DNA from 3 places in the Priestia sp. FSL R5-0597 genome. Region 3 is predicted to be linked to each of the others. Evidence: riboswitches for the same ligand, from Rfam matches in the RefSeq annotation. Region 3 holds a riboswitch; each other region holds the start of a gene.
What was found. Region 3 has a riboswitch for S-adenosylmethionine ahead of mtnW (2,3-diketo-5-methylthiopentyl-1-phosphate enolase). Riboswitches for the same ligand answer to the same signal wherever they lie in the genome.

Region 1: linked by a shared signal. The riboswitch ahead of MKX72_RS25225 (methionine ABC transporter ATP-binding protein) and the one ahead of mtnW (2,3-diketo-5-methylthiopentyl-1-phosphate enolase) in region 3 are both predicted to bind S-adenosylmethionine.
Region 2: linked by a shared signal. The riboswitch ahead of MKX72_RS19585 (hypothetical protein) and the one ahead of mtnW (2,3-diketo-5-methylthiopentyl-1-phosphate enolase) in region 3 are both predicted to bind S-adenosylmethionine.

Annotation. Positions count from the first base shown of each region.
Region 1 is NZ_JBBOUZ010000001.1:4,768,613-4,772,760, forward strand. It holds gene MKX72_RS25215 (MetQ/NlpA family ABC transporter substrate-binding protein) at 1-80, opposite strand, end outside; gene MKX72_RS25220 (methionine ABC transporter permease) at 98-766, opposite strand; gene MKX72_RS25225 (methionine ABC transporter ATP-binding protein) at 759-1,784, opposite strand; SAM riboswitch class I at 1,916-2,023, opposite strand; gene MKX72_RS25230 (thioredoxin family protein) at 2,204-2,503, opposite strand; gene MKX72_RS25235 (toprim domain-containing protein) at 2,518-2,868, opposite strand; gene MKX72_RS25240 (YusG family protein) at 3,050-3,295, opposite strand; gene gcvH (glycine cleavage system protein GcvH) at 3,375-3,758, opposite strand; gene MKX72_RS25250 (arsenate reductase family protein) at 3,894-4,148, opposite strand, start outside.
Region 2 is NZ_JBBOUZ010000001.1:3,719,330-3,723,477, reverse strand. It holds gene MKX72_RS19600 (hypothetical protein) at 1-130, shown strand, start outside; gene MKX72_RS19595 (GNAT family N-acetyltransferase) at 212-658, shown strand; gene MKX72_RS19590 (hypothetical protein) at 671-967, opposite strand; SAM riboswitch class I at 1,089-1,190, shown strand; gene MKX72_RS19585 (hypothetical protein) at 1,260-1,598, shown strand; gene MKX72_RS19580 (DUF1540 domain-containing protein) at 1,699-1,857, shown strand; gene alaP (alanine permease AlaP) at 2,173-3,576, shown strand; gene MKX72_RS19570 (GNAT family N-acetyltransferase) at 3,817-4,148, shown strand, end outside.
Region 3 is NZ_JBBOUZ010000001.1:1,252,863-1,262,552, reverse strand. It holds gene MKX72_RS06395 (hypothetical protein) at 1-39, opposite strand, end outside; gene MKX72_RS06390 (CoA-disulfide reductase) at 165-1,505, opposite strand; gene MKX72_RS06385 (ABC transporter permease) at 1,592-2,626, opposite strand; gene MKX72_RS06380 (sugar ABC transporter ATP-binding protein) at 2,623-4,128, opposite strand; gene MKX72_RS06375 (sugar ABC transporter substrate-binding protein) at 4,145-5,221, opposite strand; gene MKX72_RS06370 (1,2-dihydroxy-3-keto-5-methylthiopentene dioxygenase) at 5,344-5,859, opposite strand; gene MKX72_RS06365 (methylthioribulose 1-phosphate dehydratase) at 5,875-6,513, opposite strand; gene MKX72_RS06360 (2-hydroxy-3-keto-5-methylthiopentenyl-1-phosphate phosphatase) at 6,510-7,175, opposite strand; gene mtnW (2,3-diketo-5-methylthiopentyl-1-phosphate enolase) at 7,172-8,416, opposite strand; SAM riboswitch class I at 8,497-8,603, opposite strand; gene MKX72_RS06350 (pyridoxal phosphate-dependent aminotransferase) at 8,734-9,690, opposite strand, start outside.

The sequences.
Region 1 (4,148 bases), 3.5 Mb from region 3:
GATCCATTGTTAGATCCACACGCCGCTAATCCTACTACTAGCGCAGATGTTAATGCTAAAGCTGAAAGCCATTTTTTCATAATAAATAATCCTCCCTTTATCTTTTATCAATTTTTGCAGTAATCGCATCTCCAATAAGTTGGATAATAAATACAATAATCAAAATTAAGATCGTAGCGGCTAGCGTTACGTCATTATGACTGCGCTGGAATCCTTCTAAATATGCAAGGTTTCCAAGACCTCCAGCTCCAATCACACCCGCCATTGCCGTATAGCCGACTAACGCAATGGTTGTTACTGTCAAACCGGAAATCAAAGCTGGCAGCGATTCAGGTAACAGCACTTTAAAGATAATAGTGCTTGTTGTGGCTCCCATTGATTTAGCAGCTTCAATAACACCTTTATCAATTTCACGCAGACCAATTTCTACAAGACGCGCATAAAATGGTGCTGCTCCAACAATTAAAGCCGGTAACGCTGCATTAGCGCCTAAAATACTTCCTACCAATGCTTTGGTAAATGGAATCAGTAAAACAATTAAAATAATGAATGGAATGGAACGAAAGATATTTACAACCGCCGACACAATGGCATATAAAGGTTTGTTTTGCCAAAGCTGTCCTTTGGACGTTAAAAATAAAAGCAAGCCCAATAAAATACCTAGAACAAATGTGGCTACAACTGAAATAGCCGTCATATATAGTGTTTCATTTGTCGCTTGAATAAAATCATCTAAAATAACGTTTGGAAATAGTTTCTCAAGCATTTGTCATTACCTCCACTTCTACCTGCTGCTCATGAATGTATGCAATGACTTTTTCAACTTCTGTTAATTCTCCGTCTAAATGAACGAACAACGTCCCGTATGAACCTGTTTGTGTATGAGAAATCTTTCCTTGCAAAATATTAATCGTTACATCAAACTGTTTTAAAATCGTTGTAATGAGCGGTTGCTCTGCTTTTCCGCCAACAAACGTCAGCTGAATAATTTGCCCGCTTGGATACAGCTCTTTTACTTGTTCAATCGTTTCAAACGTTTCCTCTGGTTCAGAAATCTGTTGAACGAATCGTTTTGTAATCGGCTGCTTAGGTTTTCTGAATACTTCTAGCACTTGTCCTTCTTCTACTACTGCCCCATTTTCCATAACGGCTACTCGATGACAAATTTTACGAATGACGTGCATTTCATGAGTAATCAATACAATGGTTAACCCTAGCTTCTCATTAATATCTACTAACAGATCTAAAATAGAATCTGTCGTTTGAGGATCAAGCGCTGATGTTGCTTCATCACAAAGCAATACTTTTGGATTGTTCGCTAGCGCTCGAGCAATCCCAACACGCTGCTTTTGTCCCCCGCTAAGCTGTGATGGATAAGCATCTTCACGCCCTTCAAGCCCGACTAGCTTAATAAGTTCGTCTACTCGTTTCATTCTTTTTTCTTTTGAAATCCCTGCTATTTCTAACGGAAAGGCAATATTTTCTCGTACCGTACGCGACCACAAGATATTAAAGTGCTGAAATACCATACTAATTTCTTGTCTAGCTTTTCTGAGTTTTCCGCCTTTAATTTTTCCAATATCATTACCTGCTACTTCGACCGTTCCTGTCGTTGGTGTTTCTAATCCGTTTAGCAAGCGAATCAAAGAACTTTTCCCCGCTCCGCTATAACCAATAATTCCGTAAATTTCACCTTGGTTAACGGTTAGATTCACATTATCAACAGCTGTTACTTGACCGCTTTTGGCCTGATAAATTTTTGTAACGTCTGTTAATGTAATCATATTTCTTCACCTTCTTTAATAAAAACTTAATTATGTTAGGTTGCCCTATAGGATGAAAAAGCCGTAAAACAATTTTCCCCATTAAAAAAGCCTCTCTGCGCATGACAGAAAGGCTCGATATTTAATCCTTTCTCTCATCTTTCAAAGCGCATAGCTTTGCAGGAATTGGCACCATTTCAGTTAGTCTGACGGTTGCCGGGTTTCACAGGGCTCAGTCCCTCCACCTCTCTTGATAAGAGTTCGCAACAATTATTTTGTTTTTGGGAAATATTCATTCATTTATGAACATTCATGAGTGTGATTTTAGCATGTGTCAGATAGGCTGTCAACAGATTTTGTTCTTGGGATAATATCCCAAGATTTCAACAGCCCCAACGGTTCGCTCTCTTTCAACTTCTTCATTTTAAACAAACGTTTGATTATCGAAGCTCCTCGAGTACGTGCTCGATGGAATGAAACGCGTAGAGTTTTTTTACCATTTCACCATTTTCCACTTCAATCAAACAAGGTACGCTTTCAATAGAAAATAATTCTGCTTTTGAAGGCATATAATTTAAATTGCTCATTCCGATGGTTACATCCGGCAGCATCGCTTCTGCCACGGTTAACATTTTTTTTGCCAGCTGACATGTCCCGCAAAAAGGCGTATGGAAAAAGATAAAGGCTCTTTCTCCTTCTTTTAACTGATCATCCAGCTGTTTTTCGCTCCATTCTTGCATGTTGCTCATTCCTTTTATGTTAAAAATTCTGCATTAACATCGATATTGGCACTCAGCAATACTGTTGCTATGTGATGTCTAGGGGCGGCAGCAACTTCTCGGTACATTTTATCAATATATAGATGCTCTGCTTCCGGAAGCTCTCGTTTAAATTGTTTTCTCAGCTTATTCCCTGAATCATCAGAGTCAACGAGTATGTATACCTCTTTGTTAAACGTACAGTCAATAATTTCATCCAGCTTTGATAAACTAATCGTACCGTTTGTACAAATAATTTCAATTGGTTCTCGAATGATATCTTGAATACGCTTTTTATCTGACTTTCCTTCGACAATAATTACTTTTTCAATTTCAATTAGCCCCATTTTCATCACCCATAATCGTCAGTTGTATAGTAACATCATTTCTTTATGCTATACAATATTCGTTAATGTATCACAGTTCACCTGTTTTTTAAAAGAAATTTGCAAGAAAGAACTCTTTTAAAAGGCAGTTTAGGCCATATTATCTCTATAAAACAAGAAAAACAGCGGCAGTTGCCACTGTTTAGCACCATCCTGCTTCTTCATCGCAGTCTGTATATTTTTGCGTTTCACCTTGTTTTTGTACGTCCGCGTATTGATAGAACTTATTATTTTCTTGCGAATATCCTTCTTCAAAGCGGTATTCATTGCCGCTTGTTCCGTAGCTAACTTCACCAATTGGCTGCTTATCAACGTATAATTTCATACCGCCGTCATGAAATTTAGCTGTAACGCGATCTGTAACGTCCATTTTTTGTTTTTCAAACATAAAAAGACACTCCTTTAGCTTGTTTACTAATAGAGTGTCCAGTCAAAAACTTTTCATAAAGACAATTTATGGAGGAATATTATCCTTCGTTTGTCATTTCTTCGTATTGCTCTGCTGTCATCAGCTTGTCTACTTGAGAAGCATCAGATGGTTTGATTGTAATCATCCATGCTTCTTCGTATGGAGATTCATTAACAAGTTCAGGACTATCGCCTAAGTTGTCGTTTACTGCTACAACTTCACCGCTAATTGGTGCGTAAAGCTCAGAAACTGTTTTTACTGATTCAACGCTACCAAACGGCTCGTCAGCTTCTACTGTTGCTCCTACTTCTGGCAGTTCAACGAATACGATGTCTCCAAGCTCAGCTTGAGCGAAATGTGTAATGCCTACGCGGACAACGTCTCCTTCTGTTTTTACCCATTCATGCTCTTCAGAATAACGCAAATCTTTTGGTGTACTCATCTTAATCCCTCCAAAATATGTATCGTAATTTGTTTATATAAAAAGCGCCTTCAACGTGGAGAACACTTTCTACAACCTAAAATAACTTCCTATTAACAGTGTAACGTAAAAGGTAAAAATTTTCTATTTGAAAACTTACTTCCACACGTCCTCAAACTGCTCTTCTTTGAAACCAAGCGTTACTTTTTGTCCATCTGTTAGCAGCGGACGCTTAATTAACATGCCATCTGACGCAAGAATAGACAGAAGTTCGTCTTCACTCGCACTGCTTACTTTATCTTTAAGACCTAACTCGCGATATTTTTTACCGCTTGTATTAAAGAATTTTTTTAATTCTAGGCCGCTGTTCTGATAGTAAGCTTGCAGCTGCTCTTTTGTTGGCGGATTTTC
Region 2 (4,148 bases), 2.5 Mb from region 3:
CTTAAGCAAAAGCGGTCAGCGTTTTCGCTATGCCAATTTTGCTGTTCCTGGAAAAGCGGCAGGCTTAGACATCATGATTAACTGGACGGATGAACAAGGCAACCATCAAGAACATTTTGAATTTAAATAAAAGTCTTCGCTTAGGCGAAGACTTTTTTTTGCAGGAATTTATCTCTGTATGTGGAAAACGAACACGAAAGGAGAGATTGTGATGATTGCAAAAGCTACTGAAGAAGAAATACAGGAAATTCGGACGAAATCTGCTGATGCGCTGTTTGAAGGAACAACGCATCAGTTTCAACCGTCAACTGAACGCGTAAATGAACTAATTGATAATGCCCTTGAAAAAGGGTGTTATTATTTAGTATCTAGACAAGAAAATAAACTTGCAGGCTGGGTTTTTGTCGGTCCATCTGCCGACTTCTTTTCAAAAGCAGAAATTGGCTTTATCTACGAGTTATATGTTTTACCAGAATACCGCGGGCAAGGTCTAGCCAAGCCGTTAATGCAAAAAGCAATTGATGAATTGTCTATCAAAGGATACCCTGAAATCAGACTCAGCGTTCATGCTGGGAATTTTGCACAGCATGTGTACCGTGAACTTGGATTTGTAGATAAACAAATATCAATGAGCCTACAGGTGGCAAAACGTCCGTAATGTTGGTGAATGTCAGCGAGTCCATAAAACATAAGATGTTATACATGCGATGAGGTTCGGTAATGAAAGTAAAAGTAAATAAGTAGCCCAAACGGCGCCTTTATCTAGTACTTCAACAGCTCCTCTACCTGTATGATCTGAGGCGGGGGGATCTTCAAGTGCGTTCATAATCAGAGCCGCCGCTGCTAAAATAATCCCTCCAATGCTTCCGGTTGTTTTGACAATTGCAATATGGAAAGTAGATGAAAAAGCAATGCTAAGAAGCAGCAGCAAGCTTCCCAAAAAAGCAGATAACATATATCGTTTCATGTGCTCACCATCCTTTATAAAATCATACCATATTTTACTTCTTTTTTCTTTTTATTGAAAAGCTATTGACGTAACCTATAAAACATATTAGAATAGTCAGAAATAATTTAAAAGCGAAATATTCTTATCTAGAGAGGTGGAGGGACTGGCCCTTTGAAGCCTCAGCAACCACAATTATTGAATGGTGCTAATTCCAGCATAGCCTAGCTCTGACAGATAAGAAGAGGAATCTTTTTCTATGATGAAATCCTCTTCTTAGGAAGAAACATTTCGTATAGAAAAGGTGATGACATTGAAAAATACACAACAGGCGCTAAGCGTTGATGATTATTTAGATCTATACTTGTTAGCAAAAGAACTAAAAGACGAAACGTGGCAGCAGGAAATTTTAGCCGCGCTAAAAACGAAGCAAAATCGTTCATTTGAAGACAAACAATCCGCACTCGTTCAAGAAATATGGGAAGATTTTAAACAGTTAAATGAAGATATTTCTTTTACGTATCGCTTAATTCAAGAAGAGCCAACTAATGAACAGTTTCAAGTTAAATTAAGGAACTTGAGAGAACGGCGGATCACGCTGAGTCGTGAATTATATTTAGCTAAAAAACAGTATGTTGAACACACGCAGTAAAAGGATCCGCTTGATAAACAAGCGGTTTTTTTGCATGTAAATGTTAGAAGCGTTCTATTTCGGGTAGTAAATAGATAAGACAAAAAAAGGAGGGATAACAGTGGCCCAAGGTGTATTATGTGAAGTGAATGAGTGCATGTATTGGAAATCGGGAAATAAATGCAGTGCAGAGTCCATTTACGTTGTGAGTCCTGAAAGTAGTCACCATGTTTCTGAAACGGAAGAACCTGGCTGTAAAACTTTTGAACCCGCGAGATAAATGCTAGTTTTATAAAAAAGCATAAAATGAACGATGCGCTGACGGAGTTGAGTCGGCGTTTTTCTATTTTTAAAAAAATACTATTACTTAGGTGCGATAATAAATACATAGTAAAAAAGCAGTGTCTACGTCTAATTGTGCGTTTAAACAAAATGATACGATATTTTTTTTGTTTTTCGACAAAAGAAAAACGAGAGAAAGGTGATAGAATAAAAATATACAGCCTAGCTGACTTTTAGCATAAATTTATATGAAAGCGCTAACAAAAAGCTGTATTCATCTCGTTTTGACAGATTGGAAAAAGGGGAGACGTTTATGCAGGGGAAAACTCAGGGGAAAGAATTGAAACGCGGGTTAGAAGAAAGACATGTGACGCTGATGTCCTTAGGAGCAGCCATAGGGGTAGGGCTGTTTCTTGGATCTGCATCTGCTATTAAATTAGCAGGGCCGGGAATATTATTGGCGTATGGATTTAGCGGAATGATTATGTTTTTTATTATGAGAGCACTTGGAGAAATGGCGATTCAAAAACCTGTTGCAGGTTCATTCAGCAAGTACGCGCGCGACTATTTAGGGCCCCTTGCTGGTTATCTAACAGGTTGGAACTACTGGTTTTTATGGGTTGTAACATGTATGGCTGAAATTACAGCCGTTGGTATTTATATGGGATATTGGTATCCGGATGTACCAAACTGGATTTGGGCGTTATCGGCGCTTGTCATCATGACAACAGTTAACTTCTTAGCTGTTAAGGCATATGGTGAACTGGAATTTTGGTTTGCACTTATTAAAATTTTAGCGATTGTGTTAATGATTGCCGTTGGATTATTAATGATTGTGTTTGGAATCGGGAACGGCGGCGTTGCGACGGGTATTAAAAACTTATGGGACAACGGCGGGCTGTTCCCGAACGGATTCAAAGGTATTTTACTGTCGCTGCAAATGGTTATGTTTGCATATTTAGGAATTGAAATGATCGGCGTTACCGCGGGAGAAGTGAAAAATCCAGAAAAATCTCTAGCAAGAGCGATTGATTCGGTCTTTTGGCGTATTCTTATTTTCTACGTTGGTGCATTATTTGTCATTATGTCGATTTATCCTTGGCAAGAAATTGGTTCACAGGGAAGCCCGTTTGTATTAACATTTGAAAAAATCGGGATTCCAGCAGCGGCAGGCATTATTAACTTTGTGGTGCTAACAGCAGCTCTTTCTTCTTGTAACAGCGGTATTTTTAGTACAGGCCGTATGCTGTTTAACTTAGCAGAGCACGGAGAAGCTCCAAAAGGATACGGTCAGCTGACAAAAGGCGGCGTACCTGGAAAAGCTGTTTTAGCATCAGCGGGTGCGTTATTAGTCGGAGTAGCGTTAAACTACATTGTGCCTGCCAAAGTATTTACGTGGGTAACAAGCATTGCAACATTCGGTGCGATTTGGACTTGGGGAATTATTTTGCTTTCTCAAATTAAGTATCGCAAAACGCTAAAAAAAGGTGAAGAGGCAAAGTTAAAATACAAAATGCCTTTATTTCCGTTAACGTCTTATGTGTCACTTGCGTTCCTAGCGCTGGTGGTTGTTCTTATGGCGTACAATCCAGATACAAGAATTGCAGTTGTTATCGGACCACTATGGTTTATCGGTCTTATTATCGCGTACTACGCAAAAGGATTTCATAAACGAAGTCAAGGTTCAGCTGGGACTGAGCAAAAGCTAGTGAAATGAACGAAAAGACCTCTTTCTTGGAAAGAGGTCTTTTTTCATTAGTTTATGTGCGAATGATTAGTTTTTTTGAAGGGATTATTGATACATATGAATAATGTAGAAAATATTCTATTTATTCTGTACTATTTAGTTAGAGAATTCATTAATGATTAAATGGTAATTGGAAGTGGATAAGTATGGTAGTTTTACGTTTTTTAACGCCACACAGTGCATCGAAAAGTTGGGAGGAAATAGGCAGAAATGATAGAAAGATTTAGTGAAAAAGACATAAAGGGTTTGCTAGTGCTATCTAAGTTGGAAAAATGGGATTATAGCGAAGCGGATTTACATACGATTTTTTCAACTGGAGACGTATTTGGACATAGAAATGAGAAAGGTGACATTGTATCAAGCGTAGCAGTAGTTTTATATGAAAATCAGTCAGCTTTTATAGGAATGGTAATTGTGAGAAAAGATTATCGAAAACAAGGGTTAGCCGGGCAGCTCATGAAGCACTGTTTGCAAATTCTTTCTCCTGAGGTGAATGCCTACTTAATTGCGACAAAAGAAGGTGAGCACTTATATAAAAAAGC
Region 3 (9,690 bases):
GCTTTTCCCGCAGGAGTCTTCTCCTTGCCCTCCAATCAATTGCTAGAAGGAACGAAACAAATAAAACGATGTGCACCATCACAAAAAAAGAACCACTCATCAAACAGGTTGATGAATGGTTCTTTTTTTACTTGGACTCAACTACTTTTGTCCCAGCCTCTTTTTTATTCAGCTTTTTGAGCAGCGATTTGTACAGCATCCCATACCGTAGCAAAAGGAGGGGCATATGAAAGATCTAGCATGGTTATTTCATCTGTTGTGAGGCGGCAAGTAATAGCTGTCGCAAATACATCGATTCGTTTTGCAACTCCTTCTTTCCCAATCATTTGAACTCCTAAAATCTCTTTTGTTTCAGGATGATAAACAAGTTTTATGACCATCTTCTCAGCTCCTGGATAGTAAGAAGCATGACTCGGAGCCTCGGCTGTGATGGCTTTGTATAAAAGAGAATTTTCTCTTGCTTCTCTTTCTGAGATGCCGGTTTTTCCAATTTCATAGTCCATCACTTTGACAATACTTGTACCTAGAACACCCGGAAATTCTCTATTTTCTCCCCCTAATCGGTAACCAAGAACCCTTCCTTGCTTATTGGCAATGGTTCCAAGAGCAATATGAACATCTTTTTTTAATACGCGGTGATAGCTCGTTGCACAATCTCCCGCTGCGTAGATATGAGGCACGTTGGTTTCCAACTTCTCGTTTACTAAAATAGCTCCATTTTCAAGCATTCTTAGTCCGTTTCTTTCTAAGAATTGCGTATTCGGACGAACTCCTACATTTACAATCACTAAATCCGTTTGGTACGTTTGACGGTTTGTTTGAACGTGAGTGACGGAACCATCTGAATGCAGCAATGCTTCCACTTCTTCTTCGAAATGAAATAAAATATCGTCATCTAGCTGCTTTTGTAAATGCTCTGCCATGTCTTGATCTAAAATAGATAGAATCTGCTTTCCCTGTTCAATGACCCGTACTTCTTTTCCCAAAGCCTTCATTGCTTCAGCTACTTCCATTCCGACATATCCTCCACCAATAATAGTGACTTTTTCTACGGAGTGAGCCTGTAGATATGTATAGATTCTTTCGCTGTCTTCTAATGACTTTAATGTGCATACATTCGGCATGTTATCACTCATAAAATTAGGTTTAACAGCCGTTGTTCCAGTTGCAATGATGAGTTCATCATATGTTATCTCTTTTTCAGCGTGCGTTTTGACATCTTGTGCTACTATGTATTTCTTTGTATGGTTTACTTCTTTAACTTCGTGAAAAAGATGGACGGAGATATTTCGCTCTTCAAACTCTTGTTTCGTACGAGCAATCAAATCGTCTTTTTCTTTTACAACACCTGACAAATAGTAAGGCATGCCACATGCGCTGTAAGAAATATCTCCACCTTTTTCAAACACAAGGATTTCCACTTCTTCTTTTTCTTTCATCCGGCGAAGCTGTGAAGCTGCGCTCATTCCGGCGGCTACTCCTCCTATAATGACGACACGTTTCATCTATACTCCCTCTTTCTACATAAATAATAGATTATACTATTGTTTTTCCTTATTCTTCCCGATTTCAAACGAAAAAAAACGGCTGTTTACACAGCCGTAGATGTTTGTTTCGAGCGGTAATACGTTAAAGCCAAGGCTCCTGCTAATACAGCTCCTTTAATAATATCTTGCATATAATACGGAACATTTAGCATCGTTAATCCATTTAACAGCACACCAATTAAAATAGAGCCAATCAGCGTCCCGAATACATTCGGTTTCCCTGCTCCAAATACGGAAAAGCCAATGTATGTCGCAGCTACGGCATCCATTAAAAATGGTGAGCCTGCGTTCACTTCTCCTACTCCAATACGGGCAGCTAAAACGACTCCTCCAATTCCAGCAAGCAAACCTGAAAACATATAGGCATACATACGATAACGATTAACCGGTACACCCGAAAGTCTTGCTGCTTCTATGTTACCTCCTGTTACGTAGAAAAAACGACCAAACTTTGTATAGGAAAAAACGATATGAACAAGCAGCACAGTCAGCAGCATAATGATCACAGGGACGGGAATACCTAGAAAGTGACCTTGCCCCAGCGCAAGGAAAGAAGGAATGAAAATTCCCGGAGCTCTTTCTCCGCTTGGTAAAGGCATATTGGTATAAATAGCTGAGCCTTTTGTATACGTTAATAAAATCCCCTGTACGATAAACATCATGGAAAGCGTGGCTAAAATATCAGGAATCTTTACTTTCACTACTAAAAAAGCATTCACTAACCCGATGAGAAGCGATGCAATAATCGGAACAATGATCGCAACTGCAATTTCTTGTCTGTGTAAAACGAGCATAGAAGCTGATAAAATAGTGGCTAAACCAGCCGTAGATCCTACAGATAAGTCGAGTCCGTTGACCGTTAACGATATCGTTACACCAAGCGCAATTAAGGTAACAATGGAAATAGAGCGCAGAATATCACTAATGTTTTCTCCTGTTAAAAAGTTAGGTGTGGCAATGGAAAAAATAATCATAATAACAAAAATCATTAAGACTGTCCCATATTTGTAAAAAAAGTCGAAAACGCTTATTTTTCTCTTTGGTTTCGCTACAGGTTCTGTTACATACTCCGCACTCATCCTTTTACTCCTCCTGCTGTATAATAAAATAATTTTTCACTAGTTGCTTCTTCTTTGGATAATTCTTTCACGATTTTCCCGTTGTACATAACATAAATTCGATCCGCTACCCCTAGCAGCTCCTCGAATTCACAGGTTGCATAAACAACGCCTTTTTGCTGTGACACAAGCCCTGTAATTAAGTCGAATATCTCTCGCTTAGAGCCCACATCAACCCCTTTAGTTGGCTCATCGAACAACAGTACGTCAGAATCCGTAACAAGCCATTTTCCGATTGCTACTTTCTGCTGATTTCCACCGCTTAACGTTCCAACTGACTGCTCGATAGAATGAGACTTTACGCCAACTTGCCCAGTCGTTTTCTGCGCTTTTTCTTTGATCTTTCCTCGCTTTAGAAACGAATAATTTGTAAAGCGGGACAGACTTGGCAAAACTAAGTTATCGGCAATCGATTCATGAACAAAAATTCCTTCTTTTCTTCGTTCTTCAGGAACAAGAGAAAGACCTTGTGCAATATAATAATACGGCTGCTTATTCAACTTTAGTTTCTTGCCTTTTAACCGAACGCTGCCGCTGACATATTGCTCTAAACCAAATAGACTTCGGCAAAGCTCCGTTTTCCCTGCTCCTACAAGCCCTGCAATACCGACTACCTCTCCTTCTTTTACATGAAAAGAGATATTCGAAAGGCGCCCTGGAAGGGATAATGCTTCTACATGTAAAAGTTCGTTTCCAACTTCTACTGATTTTTTGACCCACTGTTTTACAGAAGACGTTCCTAACATGAGCGTAATCACGTCTTCAATTGATGTATGTGAAGTTTCTTTTGTAGCTACATAGCGTCCGTCCTTTAAAACCGTTAAGCGGTCGCAAATATCAACCACTTCTTGAAGGCGATGTGAAATATAAATAATGCCTACTCCGCTTTTCTTCAGCTCTCTCATCACAGAAAACAATTGTTTCGTCTCTTCCACACTAAGAGGTGCGGTTGGTTCATCCAAAATTAAATAATCAACATTCTGTACAATTGCACGTGCAATAAGCACCTGCTGTTTTTCTGATAGAGTTAGATCAACAACATTTTTTTTAACGGATAAAGAAGAACCAAGTAAAGAAAGAGCTTCTTCCGCTTTCTTATAAATAGATTTCCAGTTTACAAATGTCTTACTTTTCTTAGAAACCTGCACGTCTAACACAATGTTTTCAGCTACTGATAGCGAAGGAATCAGCGCTACATCGACTTCTTGGTGTACAATGCCGATGCCGTGGCTCTTCGCTTCTTTAGGAGAAGAAATAGAGATTTCTCCTCCGTCTTTGTAAATCTTTCCTTCGTACTCGTCGTAAGCTCCGCACAATATTTTCATCAACGTACTTTTACCGGCACCATTGGCTCCCAATAAAGCATGAATTTCCCCTTTTTGAACAGTAAAATCAACTTTGTTCAGCGCTTGAAAAGAACCAAAGTTTTTTGTAATGTTCTTCATTGAAAGCTCGTTCGTCATGTCTGTCCCTCCACTTCTACTCTTTTTTACCCCATTCTTCTACGTACTGACTAAGCTGGTCCATATTAATCGTTTGATTAGGCAAGTCAGTTTGTTTGACTAAAACCGGATCAAAGGAATAATAACGAGGGATCTCTTGACCGGAAATCTTTTTAAGAAGCAGATCAACCTGCTTTTCTCCTACTGAAGCTGGGTTTACAGCAGCTGACGCTTTCCACGGGCTGTTTTTTGCCTGCATCATTTGCAGGTCTTCATCAGATAAGTCCACTCCATATACCTTAATCTCATCTCGTCCTGCTTCTTTAATCGCTCTTGTGACTCCTTTTGCAAATTCGTCCCAAGGTGCCCAAACGGCTGCAATGTCTCCTTTATTTGGATACTGCTTTAATACAGCCGCCATTTTATTTTGAGTGTCTAGAGAGGTGTTGTCTGTTGCGCTTCCAAATGTGGCAATTTGTTTTACATCTGGATAGCGATTCATCATAATTTTATAAATGCTGTCGCGTTTTTCCATCGGTGCAAAGCCTCCAACAAACGCATATACAATATTTCCTTTTCCGTTAATGTCCTGCATCATTTGCTTTAGCCCCTGGAGCGCAAGCATATAATCATCTTGGTCAATCGTTGTAACGCCTTCTACTTTTAATTCTACGTCTGTTGCAATAACGGGAATCCCTTTTGCAATCGCGCGCTTCACGCCAGGTTCAAGGGTTTCAGCCCGGCCGTGGTCAATCATAATACCGTCAACATTTTGGTTAATAGCCGTGTCTAAATACGCCGCCATTTTAGATTGATCATTATTAGAATCAGAAACGGATAGCTGTACTCCTGCTTTTTTAGCCGCTTTTGTCACACCTGTTATGTACTGAGCAGCGTGAGTGCCTGACGTAAATTCAGAAATAAGAGCAATTTTTGTATCTTTCGTAATCTTTTTTCCTTCTTGCTGTACAGGCTTAGCAGAAGCCGCTTGCTGCGCTGGAGCTGCCTGTGCTTTCTCGTTTAGACTTGGCTGTTCTTTCGTGCAGGCAGCCAGCGCAAAAACTAGAAGCACGAGCAAAGTAAGTGGCCACAGCATTTTTTTACTCTTTTTCATGGTGTTCCTCCTATTAAACTTATTATTCATATAAAAATAGTTAGTTTTATAATAATCCAAAGAATACCCCGCTTTTAGATGTAAAAGCGGGGTGATCATGACCTATGCTTTACAAGTAGTTGTTATGCGTAAATAGGTACCCATCCTTCAGTTGTCACGAAAATTCGCACAGCGACTACTTTACGATCTTCCATTAGTGTAAAGTAATGAAGAATGTTTTCTGGTACTGAAATTAAATCGCCCGGCTCTAATTCAACATCAAAAAATTCACCGTCTTTTCCTTGAATAACAAAGATTCCATGACCGCTTACGATAAAGCGAACTTCGTCATCTGTATGAATATGCTTGCGCTGAAAGTTTTTTAACAATTCATCAATGTTTGGTGTAGATTCCGATAACGAGATAACATCTTGAGCTTTATAGCCGCGGCGTTCAGAAATATCTTTAATATCCTCACCAAAAGCGTTTAAAATTTCTGTTTTTTCTTCATCAGTTAAATCATATTTTTCACGAAGATTTTCTGGAAGTTTTGTAATATCCCAGTTTTCATAAATAACTTCATTGTTTGCCAGAAAAGCTGATACTTCCTCTTGAGTTTCAATTCTTTTATTATTTACATGTAAGCGAATTTGCGCCATTTTTATTTCCTCCTTTTATAAATGCACCTTTGGCTTAATGCCTTTAAGTGATAGTAATTTCACATGGTAGCTAAATAGAAATTCATAGGCTTCTAGCGCTTTTTTTGTTTCAAACGCATTTTTCCCCCATACCGTAATTCCGTGGTTACGAATTAAAATCGCGCCTTGATCGCCTTTTATATGATGAGAAAATTCTTCTGCTAGTGTCGGAATATCCGCGTAATTCGGAATAATCGGAACAGTAATTTCCGCATCTTCCTCCCAAATACCCAGTGCCTTAATAATTTCTTGGCCTTTGAATGAAATAAACCCTTCATCTCCGTACAGTTCAGAGATCACGTTGTTGTCGATTGTATGTACATGAAGGCTGCACCCAGCATTCGTTGACTCGTAAATCTTAACGTGTAAAAGCGTTTCAGCAGAAGGCTTTAAATGCGTTTCTTCTGCAGGCTTCCCGTATTGATCAACTAACAAAAAGTCTTCATTTGTGCGTTTTCTTTTATCTTTTCCACTTGCTGATACAAAGAAAGTTGTCGGATTTTGATCCACTTTAATCGCTAAGTTTCCGCTTGTACCGAAGAACCAATCGCGCTCTGCCAACTCATCTTTTATATCTGCAAGCTCGTGTAATCTTTGCTGAGCCATAATACTCATGCTTTCACCTCTTCTGTTAATTCTTGTAAATGGTGAATCACATCATAAAAAGTAGAAAAAGGACGATACGGTAGAGATAGCTCTTCGCATTTTTTAATTAAAAAGTCACGCGCAATGACAGTGTCAGCTAATTTGGCAGCCTGCAAATCTGTAATTGAATCGCCAATAACAACCGTATGATCTCTTTCATCTGCAAGATGGCGAATAATCGTTGGCTTACAGCAGCCGCAGTCATTTGTACACTGTTTATCACATGTATGAGGCCACGTAATGGAAATATGCTCACCGGAAAAATCAGATCCGTTGCAGTAGAGCATTTCCTCTGCAACTCGATTTCCCAAAAGCGGTTTTACAAAAAAGTCAATTCCTCCGCTTACAATATAAAGCGGAATATGATGCTCTTTTGTATAGGCAATAAAATCATCAAATCCATCTCGAATAGCAGACGTCTCTAAAATATAAGAAATAATATCTTCCTTTAATTCCACGGGAAGCAAGGCAAACATTTGCCCTACTCCTTCTTGAATGGAGACGCGCTGTGCTAGCACGTCGTCTTTAATACTTTCCCACTCCGGAGGAGCAAATTGTTTCATAATAGCAATAATGTTATCGCTATTTGTGATTGTTCCATCAAAGTCACAAAAGATTTTTAACGATGTCATGCTTTCACCTCTACTGTTCCCCATAGTTGCAAAGCTTTTTGCAACTCTTTTGATTCTTCCGCTTTTTCGGCTAGTGTTTGATGAGAGAGTACTCCATCTATCGCCGCACGGAATGCTTTTCCTCCTCCGATAGCGCCGTCTGGATGACCGTGAACTCCGCCTCCTGCATTAATAATGCTGTCGATTCCAAAGTCCTTCACAAGCTGCGGTACCATTCCAGGATGAATTCCTGCTGAAGGAACCGGGAAAGTCTGCTTATATTTGTACACAGGACGCGTTAATTCGTAGGCAATGCCTGTCGTATCTTCAAGAGAAAGCGCTACGCTTCCGTATGGTGATGGAAACAGTGAGAAATCTGCTCCGGCTAAGCGCAATAGTTTTCCAAGCAGTAATGAATTTGAAAAACCGTAAAACTCTGATGGCGTAAGCGCTCCGCTAACAGCTGGGTGTGCCATAATCGGCAAGTTAATTTCATCATCTTCTCGAAGTGCCTGCAGTACGTCTAACCCGTAAGCAAATACGTTGAATAAAAGAGCATCGGCTCCTAGCTCAGCTGCTTTTCTCGCTTTTTCTTTTAATTCAAACGTTCGTCCCGTTAAATTAACAGCATACAGCGTGCGGTGTCCCGTTTTTTCGTATACGTCATTCAGTACTTTTTTTCCTTCTGTAACGCGAGTTTCAAAAGGTGTTCGTTCACTATCAAACAAAATCTCGTCGTCTTTAACCAAATCCACTCCGCCAAGCGCTTGCTCACGCAGCTGAGTTGTTAAGTACGTCATGTCTCTTCCAATCACGCCTTTAAAAATACTCATCACAAGCGGACGGTCATAAACGCCTAGTTTCTCTCGTATACCTTCTATTCCAAAGCGCGGTCCTGGGAATTCAGCTAATAATTCATCAGGAAAATCCAAGTCTAATAATTTCACTTTTCCATCAAGTGATAGTTTTCCGAAAACCGTAACTAAAATAGCCGGTAAATCTCTTGAAAAGTTGGCAGTTGGATAAGCAATTTTGACAATAGCCTGCTTAACCTCTCCGCCTAAATATCCGTTAACACGTTCGCAGTCTTGAAGCTCAGTTACGGATACGACGCGCCCTTTATGCTTTTGAAGCTGTTGTTGATCTAAAAGCGGCAGACCTGTCCATGAGCCGACGGTTAGTCCTAAAGCAATTCCTTCCGCTTTTTTATGAAAATTTCCTTTATTGTCATGTAGTAAGTAGCTTGCAACGATTTCACTCATTATGCTAAAAACTCCCTTGCTGTTTAATATCGTTAATAAAAAAAACCTCTTCTGTGATTAAGAAGAGGCTTTCGTTGCTCTTCTTATCTCTCAGCTGCTGCTGCAAGAATTAGCACCGTGCTTAACATGCGTTAAGTCGGTTGCCGGGCTTCATCGGGCTAGTCCCTCCACCTACTCTTAATAAGAAAGTTGCTATTTATTTAAATTGAATTCGTAGATTATATACTAAATAAAAAATACCGCTAGGATTTATCGGTTATTAATCTCGTTAACTTCTTACATATTAAGCCAACTCAAAAAGGATTGTCAATGCGTTTTTAAAATAAATTTAATTTTTTTATTCGAGATACAGCTTCTCTCATGCGCTCTTCATCCGTCAGCAGTCCTACGCGCACATAGCCTTCACCATATGTTCCGAAGCCTACTCCAGGTGCCACTACAACGTGGGCTTTTTCAAGAAGTAAATCTGAAAATTGTTCAGAAGTATATCCTTTAGGAACTTTTAGCCATGCAAAAAAGGAACCCGCTGGAGATGTAACGTCCCAACCAATTTCTTGAAGCCCTTGAATAAAGGTATTGCGTCTAGATTCATAGCGCTTAACTAAATCATTCACACATTGTTGAGATTCTAACAGAGCTGCCGCTGCTGCCTCTTGAACCGCCCCAAAGAGGCTGACATACATATGATCTTGAAGAAGATTAATAGCTTCTACTACACTTTCATTTCCTACAGCAAATCCAACTCGCCATCCCGCCATGTTATACGTTTTAGAAAGAGTATAAATTTCAATTCCCGTCTCTTTTGCACCAGGAGTCTGTAAAAAGCTGATTGGCTTTTTACCATCAAATCCAATGGCTCCGTAGGCAAAGTCGTGTACCACACAAATATCGTGCTTGGCAGCAAACGCCACGGTGTCTTCAAAAAATTCTGCCGTTGCCACTGCACCGGTAGGATTATTCGGATAGTTTAAAAACATGAGCTTTGCCTGTTCTTTAGCACGTTCACCTATCTCTTCGTATACGGGCAGAAAATGATTTTCAGCCGTGAGCGGCATCACTTCCATCTTTGCTTTTGCAAGCTCTACTCCAGACCAGTAATCAGGATATCCAGGATCCGGAACCAGCACCGTATCTCCAGGGTTTAATAAGCACTGCGGGATTTCAACAAGTCCACCCTTCCCGCCAAACAAAATAGCTACTTCTTTTTCAGGATCCACATCAACGCCATATTCTCGTTTATAAAAAGTCGCAACGGCCTCTTTCAAAAACTGGTG